Regions from separate parts of the Rossellomorea sp. DUT-2 genome, predicted to be linked through region 3. Evidence: riboswitches for the same ligand, from Rfam matches in the RefSeq annotation. Region 3 holds a riboswitch; each other region holds the start of a gene.
The links. A riboswitch is a leader RNA that binds a small molecule or an ion and turns the genes downstream of it on or off. The one in region 3 is predicted to bind S-adenosylmethionine.

Region 1 (4,538 bases), on a different contig from region 3:
TGAATATCGATGTTTGACCTTATACGCTATGAGGTATTAAATGAATGTGATCAAAAAAGGAGGAGATGTGAACATGTTTCATTACACTAAAGAAGTCTCGATGAATGTGAAAGAAGCTGTGGAAGCGGTAGAATCCAACCTTAAAGATGAAAGCTTCGGTGTACTATGGAATCTCGATCTTGCTCAGAAGCTTCAGGATAAGGGCCTTGATTTCAATGAAGAAGTAGTCGTATTAGAGGTATGTAATCCTCATGAAGCCAAAAAAGTACTGGAAGAAAGCATGCTCGTAAGCTACTTCCTCCCATGTAAAGTCACGGTATACACAGAAGGCGGTACAACCAAGATCGGTATGGCAAAACCAAGCAAGCTGATCGAAATGGTGGATAACGATGAACTGAAAAGCCTGGCATTGGATATTGAAAATCGCTTGATCGGATGTTTAGATAACGTTCAATAAACGACCAGCACCTGTTGCAAGTGGACAGGTGTTTTTTTTATGCCTTCGGTACCTCATACTCCTCACAATCTTCTGAATATGATACACTTTTAAAAATACATAGATTCAGGAAGGATGACAGAGAGATGAAGTTCACAACGAAGGTCGTACATAGTCAGTTAAAAGGGACTGAGGAAATCCGCAGTAAGACGACTCCGATTTATCAAACATCTGCATTTTCTTTTACCTCTTTAGAAGAGTTGGAGGGTTTCTATGAGGGGAAATCCCCTTATCTCTATACAAGAACGGGAAATCCAAATACAGACGAGCTTGGTAAGATGGTAGCTGACTTGGAAGGAGCCAAGGCAGGTGTCGCAACCTCTTCTGGATTATCGGCCATCCTTGTTGGAATCCTTGCTATTGTGCAATCAGGCGATCATATCATTGCCGCTGAGGATTTATACGGCGGTACGTTCCATATGTTAAAAGAAGAGCTGAAATCATTCGGTATTTCTACTTCATTCGTTGATTTTACAAGTGTGGAAGAATTAGAGGAGGCCATTACTCCACAAACCAAACTCCTCTACAGTGAGACCGTTACAAACCCGTTTATGCGAGTGGAAGATATCCCGAAAATGGTCGAATTCGCGGAAAAACACAACCTGAAAACTATGATCGACAACACATTTGCCACACCGTTTCTGCGCCAGCCTTTCTTAGAAGGAGTGGACCTGGTCGCTCACAGTGCCACGAAGTATATCGGAGGACACAGTGATATCACAGCAGGAGTCGTCGTGGGAAAAGAAGAGCTTGTCCAAAAAGCGAGAGAAAAAGTCGTCAACATCGGATCGAACCTGAGTCCATTTGAAGCGTGGCTGACATGCCGCGGAGCAAAAACATTGGCTCTTAGAATGGGAACCCAAGCAAGAAATGCCGAAGTCCTGGCGTCGGACCTTCGAACAAATGAATATGTGAAGGAAGTCTATTACCCAACGGATTTATCCGATAAAGGAAATGGAGCCATCGTAACGATCGAGCTATCCAACACATGTGATATCAGCACATTTTTCAAATCACTTGCCTGGATTAAAATCATCCCGTCCTTAGCCGGAGTGGAAACAACGGTTTCTTATCCCTTAGGAACCTCCCACCGCGCTCTACCGAAAGATGCGCAGGAAAAACTGGGCATAAACACACATGTCGTACGCATATCGTTAGGTATTGAAGACGGGGAAGACATTGTCGCTCAATTGAACGAAGCGATTGCAGCTTCTGTTAAAAATTAAATAATGGAAAAATTCTAAAAATACACTTGACGTTGAGGTCGTTTACCCCTTATAATTCATCTCAACGCAAGAATTTTCACATTGACAACTACATGCTCTTATCCAGAGAGGTGGAGGGACTAGGCCCGATGAAACCCGGCAACCTTCATGTGCGCAGTAATGCGTCGCATGAAAAGGTGCTAATTCCTGCAGGCGATTTGCCTGAAAGATAAGAGGAGGACCCTATTAAATTAGACCCTCTTCTTAGGAAGAGGGTTTTTTGTTTTTTCCTCTTCTATCTTCTTAGTAAAACACATTTCAGACATTAGGGTGTTCTGCAAGAATGTTTGGAGATATTCAGCTGCTGATTTTTTGAAAAATTTCAGCAGCTGAAAAAAACATCTTTTTTAACAGCTGAATATGTCAACCGTAGCATTTAAACAAACCCAATCCCCAAAAACCATTTTAGGAGGAATTCTCTATGACAAAATCATTCGATTTCGACACACTACTTCTTCACGGTGGCCAGGAGCCGGATCCATCAACAGGGTCAAGAGCAGTGCCGATTTATCAAACGACATCCTATGTTTTCGATAACAGTGATCATGCTGCAAAATTATTTGCCCTTGAAGAACCGGGAAACATTTATACCCGTATCATGAACCCGACAGTAGACGTGTTGGAAAAGCGCCTTGCTCTTTTAGAAGGGGGAATTGGAGCACTCGGTGTTTCATCCGGAATGGCTGCTATCTCTCTATCAATCTTGAATATCGCAGGAGCAGGTGATGAAATTGTAGCAGCTACCAATCTTTACGGTGGAACCTATAATTTATTCTCGACCACTCTTCCGAAATACGGGATCAAGGTCCATTTTGTAGATCCGACTGACCCGGAAAATTTCCGCAAAGCGATCACTACTAAAACGAAAGCTGTATTCGCAGAGACAATCGGAAATCCGAGTCTTCACGTCCTCGATATTGAAGCGGTGGCAAAGGTGGCTCATGAAAATCATATCCCGCTGATCATCGATAACACATTTGCCACTCCATATGTATGTAAGCCGATCGAGTGGGGAGCGGATATCGTCATCCACTCTGCAACAAAATGGATCGGCGGTCACGGTACAGCAATCGGGGGAGTGGTGATAGACGGTGGGAAGTTCGATTGGAATCATGATAAGTTCCCGGGCTTCACGGAAGAGGACCGGAGCTATAATGGACTTCGCTACGCACAGGATGTGGGCCCTGCAGCCTTTATTACAAAATTAAGAGTGCAGCTGCTTCGTGATTTGGGAGCGTGCTTAAGTCCTCAAAACGCATTCCTATTGCTACAGGGATTAGAAACGCTGCATCTTCGCATCGAACGTCACACAGAGAATGCCTTGAAGATTGCGGAGCATTTAGATCAGCATAATGGTGTCGCTTGGGTATCCTATCCTGGGTTGCCGCAGCATCCGTCTCATAAACTTGCTCAAAAATATTTGAAAAACGGAGCGGGATCCATCGTCGTCTTTGGTATTAAAGGTGGTAGGGATTCAGGACGGAAAGTAGTCGATAATATCTCCCTTTGGTCTCATGTTGCCAACGTAGGAGATGCGAAATCACTGATTATCCATCCGGCATCCACGACCCATCAGCAATTAAACGACCAGGAAATCCGTGCGACAGGTGTGACCGAGGATCTGGTGAGACTTTCTGTTGGATTAGAGTCTGTGAAGGACCTGATCGAGGACTTGGATCATGCCATTGAAGTGGCGTTAGAAACATCACGGGTATAATGGGAGATATTTTGAACCAGCGGGGGTATACCGGGTGAAATCCTGATCACCCCAACCATAACACCAAAAAAGGAGGTGGAGGAATGGAGAGGCCATACACCTATGAAGTTAGCTCCATTACCATCCCATCCCTAACATTAGAGTCAGGCACCACGTTGAAAAATGTAGATCTTACGTATGAACGAACAGGAAACAAAGACGGACCGACCATCCTGGTTTGCCATGCCCTCACCGGGACCCATATCGTGAAAGGGACGAGTGAAGACCGTGGCTGGTGGGACGGACTGATTGGTCCCGGGTCGTATATTGATACTGAATATTTTAATGTGATTGCCTTTAATGTATTAGGAGGATGTGAAGGAAGTACGGGACCGGCGTCCACCAATCAACATACGGGAGAACGATACGGTCCGGACTTCCCGGGTATTACGATAAGGGACATGGTCCATGCCCAATATAAAGCACTTCAACAACTTTCAATCGACCAAATCGAAGCAGTAATTGGAGGCTCCCTGGGAGGGATGCAGGCCTTGGAATGGGGAGCCCTGTATCCTGCCTATATCAATAAAGTATTCGCCCTTGCCGTCACTCCTGCCTTAAATGATTATGGTCTCGCTTATAATCACATCGGAATCACCGCGATTGAAGAGGATCCCGGGTTTCAAAAGGGGCATTATCCACCAGGCGCTATTTTAAAAGGGTTAGAGATTGCCAGAATGGTCGGTATGGTCACGTACCGGACTCAGGAGCTGTTCGATCAGCGTTTCCAACGTGAAAAGCAAAACGAACGGTTCAATGTCGAAAGCTATCTCGATTACCAAGGAAAGAAATTAGGAAAGCGGTTTGATCCAAACAGCTATCTTACCCTGCTGAAAGCGATGAATTCACATGATATCGGAAGGGGAAGAGGAGGAATAGAAGAGGTAGCGAAGAATTATCAGTGTGAACTGATTTCAATAAGTTATGAAGGAGATTTAATTTACTCACCTCACTACCTAAAGGAATTTACACATCTTGTACCAAGGAGTGAACATTACTTTATCTCCACTTCCTTTGGTCA
Region 2 (4,538 bases), on a different contig from region 3:
AATGTTATGCCTGGAAGAATCCCTCTATGTCAACTGCATCATGAATGGGATCGATCATCCGAAACTTCCACAGTGGAGAAGTTTCATTGAAGACGTGGAACACCAATCAATGAAAGAGCAACCACTCCTCGTTCCACAACCCGTCCAAAACAGAGACAAAGTCGGACGCAACGACCCTTGCCCATGCGGAAGCGGCAAAAAATATAAGAAGTGCTGCCTATAAAATTAGGGACGGACCTCCGCATTCAGCGGAAGCCCGTCCCTTTCACATTCTTATACTAAATTTCCTGATTAGAGGTCCGTCCCTCTATTCCATAGTCCCTCTACTCCATCCACTCCGGCTTACCGAAGCCTTTAAATTCTTCATCGATGATTTTCTCGAAACCGTCTGCTTCTACTACTGCTTTGATGTCTTTCGCCAGCTGTGAGTTAACGTCCTTCGTATTTACAACCACTCGGTTTCGATACTGGTCAGGCATGTCCTCCAGCTGAAGTGCATCAAGTAAGTCCATGTCAGCAGCTAGTGCGTAGTTCCCTGGAACCGCAGATAGATCAACGCTGTCAACGGCCCTTGGAAGCTGAGCCGCTTCGATTGGTTTGAACTGCAGGTTTTTCACGTTTTCAGCAATGTCTTTTTCTGATACCGTCAATGGATCTGTATCCGCTTTTAACGTGATCAGCTTAGCATCTTCCAGGATCTGAAACGCTCGTGCTGCGTTCGTTGGATCATTCGGAATCGCAATGGCACTGCCTTCTTTGATGTCTTCAATCGAATCGAACTTCTGTGAGTAGATTCCCATAGGAGCCGTTGGTACAACAATCACTTCGGATAAATCCATGTTGTGTTGCTTTGCGAAAGTTTCCATGTAGATTTTATGCTGAAAAAGGTTCGCATCCAGATCTCCCTGAGCCAGTGCGTTATTCGGCTGGATGTAATCACTGAATTCCTTCACTTCCACCTTGTATCCTTTTTCTTCAAGACCGGGCTTGATTGCTTTTGTCACCATATCACTGTATGGTCCGGATGTAGCCCCGATGGTCACTTCTTTTTTACCTTCCGCACTTGAACTTGCTTCGTCCCCTCCGCAAGCTGCAAGAATGCTCATTGTTACCGCTAATGCCACTAATAAAATCCACTTTTTCACTTGTTGTTCCCCCTAAAGTAGTTATCGTTTATCGACTAATCGTGCAAACACATCACCCGTATATTGGATGAGTTGAACCAAACAAATTAAAATGACGACGGTCGTGATCATCACCGTGTTGTCATATCGGTAGTACCCGAAGCGGATCGCCAGGTCACCGACTCCGCCTCCACCGACGATGCCGGCCATGGCTGAATAGGCAACTAAACTGATCGTTGTAATCGTAACAGCTTGAATCACTGCCGGTCGCGCTTCCGGTAACAGCACGTCCTTGATGATCATCCAGGGACTCGCCCCAACGGATACCGATGCTTCGATCACTCCTTTGTCAATCTCCCTGAGCGATGTTTCTACCATTCTCGCAAAAAACGGAATTCCCGCTACAGAAAGTGATACGGATGCTGCCGTCGGTCCGATCGTGGTACCGGTCAATAATTTGGTTAATGGTAAGAGTGCGACTAATAGAATGATGAACGGAACCGAGCGCACCATATTGACGACAAATCCAACCACCTTTTTGATCAAACTATTTTGTAAAAACAAGCCTTTGTCTGTTACGAAAAGAAGAATCCCGAGAGGTAATCCCACCAAAATCGCAACTCCCAGGGAAATCCCCACCATATACACCGTTTCAAAGAAGGCTTTATTCAATTCTGGTAAAATCGCAGTCAATGAATCAGGCAGCATTTTCAAGCACCTCCAAGCTCTGCGTCTTCAACGTGATATATTCAATCGCTGCCTCGATCTCTTCATGGGAGCCGATCAGTTCCATGATAAAAATCCCGAGTGGCACTTCCTGAATATATTCAATCTTGCCGTGAAGAATATTGCCTCGCACTTTGTATTTCTGGAACACTTCTGAAACGACGCTTTCCTCTGCGATCGATCCTTTGAATTGGATTTTGATCAGCTTTCCTTTTCTTGATTCCACAAGGTGTGGCGGTAGTTCAAATTGAAGGATCGTTTCAATGAATTGTTTCGTTAAAGGCTGCTTCGGTTCGGCAAACAGGTCGTAAACCGGACCTTCCTCCACGATTTTCCCATCCTGCATCACGGCCATCCGGTCGCAGATTTCTTTCACCACTTCCATTTCGTGGGTAATGAGGACGATCGTCAAACCCAGTTCTTTGTTGATCTTTTTCAATAGCTTCAAAATCGATTTCGTCGTATTCGGGTCAAGTGCCGATGTCGCTTCGTCGCAAAGTAAAACAGATGGGTTATTCGCCAAAGCTCTCGCAATTCCGACTCTCTGCTTTTGTCCTCCGCTGAGCTGGGCCGGATACGCGTCGGCTTTGTCTGAAAGACCGACCATATCAAGGAGATCGACGACCCTGGGCTTGATCTTCGCTTTCGGTACACTGGCCGCTTTCAAGGCAAAAGCCAGATTGTCAAACACCGTTTTCGATTTAATCAGGTGAAAATGCTGAAAGATCATACTCGTTTTTTGACGGGCGAGTCTTAGTTGTTTGGACGTGAGCTTCGTGAAATCCTGTCCGTCAATGATGATCTCACCCGATGTCGGGGTTTCTAATAGATTCAAGCAGCGAATGAGTGAACTCTTCCCCGCTCCACTGTATCCGACGATTCCAAAGATCTCACCCTTTTCAATCTTTACGGAAACGTTATCGACACCGACCACCGTTTGCTTTTTTGTACTGTACGTTTTCACCAAATTCCGAATCTCGATCAATGTGCACACCCCTTTTTTCATCCAATAAAAAATGCCTCTTTCAACTGAAAGAAGCATCGCCTGTTTATCTCGACTTATCTCTCAGAATGAAATCATTCTGCAGGAATTGGCACCGTTCCAATACTGGAGGTTGCCGGACGTCATAGGGCCTGATCCCTCGGTCACTCTGGATAATTGAAAGTATGTAATTTTCTAAATTCTTATCTTATAGAGGATAATACTGGGTATCGTAGGGGAAGTCAATAGGGGATTTTCCATATTCTTTATGTAAGCGTTATCTTTGTTGATAGAATAGGGTGGAGAATTTTTGTGAACATGAAAAAAGTGTCCCCCAATTAAGGAGAACACTTTCACTCGATTACATCACATCATAATCCGTCACATTACGCTCGACCACTCGAGCTCCTTCCACACTCACAAACATTCCGTTCGAGCTTCCAAACACATTGGTCGCGATCAGGTTATCCATCGCTGCTTTCACCGTCACCGTATCAATCGGCTCGATCGGGTCATTGATGGATAGTTTCCCTGACTTCCCCGTTTCCGTCAGGAATTCCAGTTCTAATACTTTTGCCATACCGTCTCCTCCTTTCTATGAAACTATCGATTGTCCTTACTCGTTAATGTCAAAGGTTTCGACCTTCTCGATGTTGTTTAATCCCTTTGATGAAAGACTTGCCACGGATAAAGCCGCGCTGTTCATCTCATCCGCCGTTGCCAGTGCATTGATGTAGCTATACGATTTGTACACAATCTTAGGATTCCCTTTCTCATCCAGACCATCATTGTAAGCCAATCGTATTCTCGTAGATTTCAAATCCGCTGTTGCCATGTGCCTCACCTCCTTTCACCCTTTATATAGGGGATAAGGAGAGTGATGGACACCCCCTTTGAAAAAAAGAGGGACGGACCTCCACTCCTAGCACCAGCTCCTAGGAATGGAGGTCCGTCCCTCGTTCTTAATAAAGTTTCCCTTGCCTGTATAGAACAGTGGATAGTTTCATGACGGAGTGGATGTAGCAGTTTTGGCGAAGTGGGAATGGGTCGCCGAAGAATAGTGGCAGGACGGTCTCCATGGTTGTTTTCATTTTGTCGTAGAGGAGGTTGAATACTTCTTCCTCTGTGTAGAACTGGGTTTCCCGTCCTTGCAGCCATTCGAAGTAGGAGACGATGACCCCGCCGGCATTTGCCAGGATATCAGGGATGATGATGACACCTTGATCACTTAAATATTTATCCGCTTCTGTTGTAATTGGAGCATTGGCTCCTTCCACGATGATTCTTGCTTTCACCTTTTCTACATTATCCTTGTGCACCTGATCCTCTAACGCCGCTAACATCAGGACGTCCACATCCAGGTACAAAACCTCTTCACGGTCACGTATCTCTGCCTTCACGCCGATTTCCTTCAACTGTTCATCCTTCGTGGGAAGATCTCCCTTATTTTTCATTGTAAACTCAACCAATGCCGGAATATCAAGACCATCCGAGTTGAACAACGTCACATTCCGGTCACTCACCGCCACCACTTTATTCTGTAAATGAGTGGATTGATGGGCTTCAAGTGCCGCAACCGAACCTACATTCCCGAATCCCTGCACTGAAATCGTCAAGGGACGGTCCTCAAAATCGAGAGCTGTTTTCGCAAAGACATTATCCGTCTTCGTTAATAGACTCTTCTGTTCCCTTACAAAATCATGAAC
Region 3 (4,538 bases):
TGCCATTGTTGTATTCTTATTTAACAGAATAACCGGGCGAAAGAAAGGGCTATAACCCCTTACAATATCAAAGGTCCGTCCCTCGAATTCGAGGGACGGACCTTTGATATATAGACTATTTAACGGCTGGGCCGCCTTTAAGTTCGATTTCAGATGGTACGTTTGAGAATTTCTTGAAGTTTTCGTTGAATTTGTGGGCAAGTTCTTTTGCCTTCACTTCATAGGCTGCTTCATTGGACCAGGTTCTCTTTGGTTGAAGGACTTCGTCAGGAACACCAGGAACGTGAACAGGGATGTTCAGACCAAAGATGTCGTCCGTTTCTGTTTCAACGTGAGTCAGTTCCCCTTCAAGAGCTGCTTGAATCATAGCACGAGTGTACGATAACTTCATGCGGTTTCCAACACCGTATTCTCCACCGGTCCAACCAGTGTTCACTAAGAATACTTGTGCATTGTGCTCATCGATTTTCTTCCCAAGCATTTCGGCATAACGAGTGGCAGGGAGCGGCAGGAATGGTGAGCCAAAGCACGTCGAGAATGTGGCCTGTGGTGAAGTGATTCCGCGCTCAGTACCTGCAAGCTTCGATGTATAACCGCTCAAGAAGTGGTACATTGCTTGTTCTTTCGTCAGTTTGCTGATTGGAGGCAATACCCCGAATGCATCTGCCGTTAAGAATACAATGGTATTCGGATGTCCTGCAACACTTGGTTCAACGATGTTTTCCATCGCTTGAAGAGGGTACGCAGCACGAGTGTTTTCTGTTAATGAGTTATCCTCATAATCAGCGATGCGGGAATGGTCATCGAGAACCACATTTTCAAGGACAGAACCGAAACGGATCGCATCAAAGATCTGAGGCTCCTTTTCACGTGTCAGTCCAATACACTTAGCGTAACAGCCGCCTTCAATATTGAATACACCGTTCGGGGACCATCCGTGCTCATCATCGCCGATTAAACGGCGGTTAGGGTCTGCGGACAATGTCGTTTTCCCTGTACCGGATAAACCGAAGAACAATGCCACATCTCCTTCGCGTCCAACATTTGAAGAACAGTGCATGGAAAGGATATCGGATTCTGGAAGCACATAGTTCATGACAGAGAAGATCGATTTCTTCATTTCACCTGCATACTCAGTTCCGCCAATTAAGACAATTCTTCTTTCAAATGATACAATGATAAATGTTTCAGAGTGAGTTCCATCTTCTGCTGGATCTGCCTTGAAGTTAGGGGCAGAAACGACGGTGAATTCTGATTGATGACCCTTTACCTCTTCTTCTGAAGGGCGAATGAATAATTGGTGAGCGAAAAGATTATGCCAAGCGAGTTCGTTGATCACTTGAATCGGTAGTCTATGTTTTGGGTCAGCACCTGCGAACCCTTTGAATGAAAATACTTCTTCTTTTTCTTTTAAGTAATCTAATACTTTTGTATATAGTTTATCGAATGATTCTGAAGAGATTGGTTGATTGACAGAACCCCACTCAATCTTATCCTTTGTGGATGGTTCTTCTACAATGAATTTATCCTTAGGAGAGCGTCCTGTGTATTTACCAGTTTCTGCTCTGACTGCACCTGATGATGTTAAAACGCCTTCATTTCGTTGAAGGACTTTTTCAACTAATTGGGAAACAGATAATTGTTCCTGAATGTTTTGACCGTTAAGTAATTCTGTTAATTCATTAGACATGCTCACTGAATTCATTAGAACCCTTCCTTTATATAAATTTAATGATCTCGTTTACTTCACAAAAATAGTATAACACAATTGAATCATTAGTCTATACTATTTATTCAATTTTATATTGTGTCTTCATATTGTCACATTTTTTGTCCAAATATAGCTTGTATCTTCTTATATATATGAAGGAAATATCATAATGTTTAGCCTCAATGCCTAATTAGGTTATTTTATGAGGGCAAGATAGGTTGGAATCATAAATAGAGTAAGCTTAAATGGTTAAACATGTCACTCGAAAAAAAGTTGACACCCTTTGTACGAAACGTTATCATAGTTCCTTGAACGGATACTCTTATCCTGAGCTGGTGGAGGGAGCAGACCCTATGAAACCCAGCAACCTGCTATATAGTGAATGGATCTTATTCTTTTGAAACGATCCGATTAAGCGAAGGTGCTAAACTGAGGCAAGGTCTAAGAACCTTGAACGATAAGAGAGAAAAGGCGCGGCTATGATCTGAAACCTTTCCTCTAATGCTTTTTTCGAGGAAGGGTTTTTTCTGTTTATAGTGGATCAAATGCACATAATTCATGATTTTCTTATAAAAACTTCATGTTTACTTCATACTACTTAGGGAAATGAGTACCGTATCTGTTTAATGTTTTGTTAGATTAAAGTCTAACAATTATGCTTAAGGAGGAACCTTGATGTCAACTAAACGTCGTCTGTTTACATCTGAGTCCGTAACGGAAGGACATCCAGATAAAATTTGTGACCAAATCTCTGATTCAATTCTTGATGCAATTCTTACAAATGATCCGAATGCTCGTGTAGCATGTGAAACGTCTGTTACGACGGGTCTTGTTCTTGTTGCAGGTGAAATTACAACCAATACGTATGTCGATATTCCAAAAATCGTTCGTGAAACGATCCGTGAAATTGGCTACACTCGTGCGAAATATGGCTTTGATGCTGAAACATGTGCTGTATTAACATCCATCGATGAACAATCTGCTGATATCGCTCAAGGTGTTGATCAGGCACTTGAAGCCCGTGAAGGTAAAATGACGGATGAAGAAATCGATGCAATTGGTGCAGGTGACCAGGGGTTAATGTTTGGATTCGCTTGTAATGAAACGAAAGAGCTTATGCCTCTTCCGATTTCCCTTGCTCACAAAATTTCCCGTCGTCTGACTGAAGTTCGTAAAGAAGAAATCCTTCCTTACTTACGTCCGGATGGAAAAACTCAAGTAACCGTTGAATATGATGAAAACGATAAGCCGGTTCGCATTGACACGATCGTTATCTCAACTCAGCATCACCCTGAAGTGTCACTTGAGCAAATCCAACGTAACTTAAAAGAATATGTCATCGATCCTGTTGTACCGAAAGAACTGATCGATGAGCAAACAAAATACTTTATCAACCCGACTGGTCGTTTCGTTATCGGCGGACCACAAGGTGATGCAGGATTAACAGGACGTAAAATCATCGTTGACACATACGGCGGATACGCTCGTCACGGCGGCGGTGCATTCTCTGGTAAGGATGCAACAAAAGTGGACCGTTCTGCAGCCTATGCAGCACGTTATGTAGCGAAGAACATTGTGGCAGCAGGACTTGCTGACAAATGTGAAGTTCAATTAGCGTATGCAATCGGTGTCGCTCAACCGGTATCCATCTCAATTGATACTTTTGGAACAGGTAAAGTATCAGAAGACGTACTCATTGACGTTGTTCGCAATAACTTTGATCTGCGTCCTGCAGGAATCATCAAAATGCTGGACCTTCGTCGTCCGATCTACAAGCAGACGGCTGCTTACGGACACTTTGGCCGTAACGATATTGATCTTCCTTGGGAGCGTACAAACAAAGCGGAAGCATTAAAAGCGGAAGCGTTAAGCGAATAAGGAAATAGAGAGATAGAAGAGACCAACACTTTTTTTATAGTGTTGGTCTTTTTAGTTGTGGCGGATTGTAGTGAAATGAGATGTTCTGTGTCTATCGGCAGATAAAATTGATTTTTTGCAGATAAATCTTGAAATGGCAGACAACCATCAAGTTCATCATTTTTTTACCAGCCACACATGAAAAAATTCCATGAGTAAGCAAAGGCTGGTTGGGGTATCCCAAGTATAGGATATTAAAATGGTTTGATGCTTTTATAATATTGTCCTTTTTCTGCGTATTCTCTGGAGATGCGCTTCATTTCGCTAATATCATGTTCGTTTAACTCTCTCACTACTTTTGCCGGCCGGCCGAATGCCAGTGTGTTGGGAGGAATGACCTTCCCTTGTGGAACAAGGCTTCCTGCCCCAATAAATGCCCCTTCACCAATTTCAGCATTATCGAGAATGATCGATCCCATGCCGATTAAAGCTTTTTTTCGGATTTTGCAGCTATGTAGAATCACTCCATGGCCTACGGTTACTTCATCTTCAAGAATAAGAGGGTTATTTGGACTCTGATGAAGAATGGAATTATCCTGTATATTTACTTTATTACCGATTTTCGTTGGAGCGACATCCCCTCTGATGACGGTGTTAAACCAGATGCTGGACTCTTCACCGACCTCCACGTCCCCGGAGATGGTCACATGATCGGCAATGTATGCCGAATGAGCGATGATTGGTTTTTTATCATAATATGGATAGAGCATTTTTTACTACCCCTTTCAATAATATTTACTATAATAATGGTAGCAGAATTCATTCACATAGAGAACTATTAAGGAGGAATTGCCATGTGGAAATGGGAAACAGATCAAGAAGCAAAGGCAGTCATCGTTATCATTCATGGAGCAATGGAGCATCATGGCCGGTACGGTTGGCTCATTGAAATGTGGCGTGCAGCAGGCTT

Region 1: it holds a riboswitch for S-adenosylmethionine, as region 3 does, so the genes downstream of both, ACOSV2_RS16170 (homocysteine synthase) here and metK (methionine adenosyltransferase) in region 3, are expected to answer to the same signal.
Region 2: it holds a riboswitch for S-adenosylmethionine, as region 3 does, so the genes downstream of both, ACOSV2_RS15595 (methionine ABC transporter ATP-binding protein) here and metK (methionine adenosyltransferase) in region 3, are expected to answer to the same signal.

Annotation. Positions count from the first base shown of each region.
Region 1 is NZ_JBQPEO010000004.1:171,307-175,844, forward strand. Features, by position in the region: gene ACOSV2_RS16160 (DUF302 domain-containing protein) at 74-457, shown strand; gene ACOSV2_RS16165 (trans-sulfuration enzyme family protein) at 583-1,722, shown strand; SAM riboswitch class I at 1,818-1,937, shown strand; gene ACOSV2_RS16170 (homocysteine synthase) at 2,183-3,478, shown strand; gene metX (homoserine O-acetyltransferase MetX) at 3,562-4,538, shown strand, end outside.
Region 2 is NZ_JBQPEO010000004.1:40,394-44,931, reverse strand. Features, by position in the region: gene ACOSV2_RS15610 (HEAT repeat domain-containing protein) at 1-223, shown strand, start outside; gene ACOSV2_RS15605 (MetQ/NlpA family ABC transporter substrate-binding protein) at 324-1,145, opposite strand; gene ACOSV2_RS15600 (methionine ABC transporter permease) at 1,167-1,832, opposite strand; gene ACOSV2_RS15595 (methionine ABC transporter ATP-binding protein) at 1,822-2,835, opposite strand; SAM riboswitch class I at 2,907-3,012, opposite strand; gene ACOSV2_RS15590 (DUF2922 domain-containing protein) at 3,194-3,412, opposite strand; gene ACOSV2_RS15585 (DUF1659 domain-containing protein) at 3,449-3,667, opposite strand; gene ACOSV2_RS15580 (Glu/Leu/Phe/Val family dehydrogenase) at 3,795-4,538, opposite strand, start outside.
Region 3 is NZ_JBQPEO010000006.1:44,961-49,498, forward strand. Features, by position in the region: gene ACOSV2_RS19820 (lmo0937 family membrane protein) at 1-55, shown strand, start outside; gene pckA (phosphoenolpyruvate carboxykinase (ATP)) at 116-1,705, opposite strand; SAM riboswitch class I at 2,031-2,175, shown strand; gene metK (methionine adenosyltransferase) at 2,387-3,589, shown strand; gene ACOSV2_RS19835 (gamma carbonic anhydrase) at 3,823-4,338, opposite strand; gene ACOSV2_RS19840 (alpha/beta fold hydrolase) at 4,423-4,538, shown strand, end outside.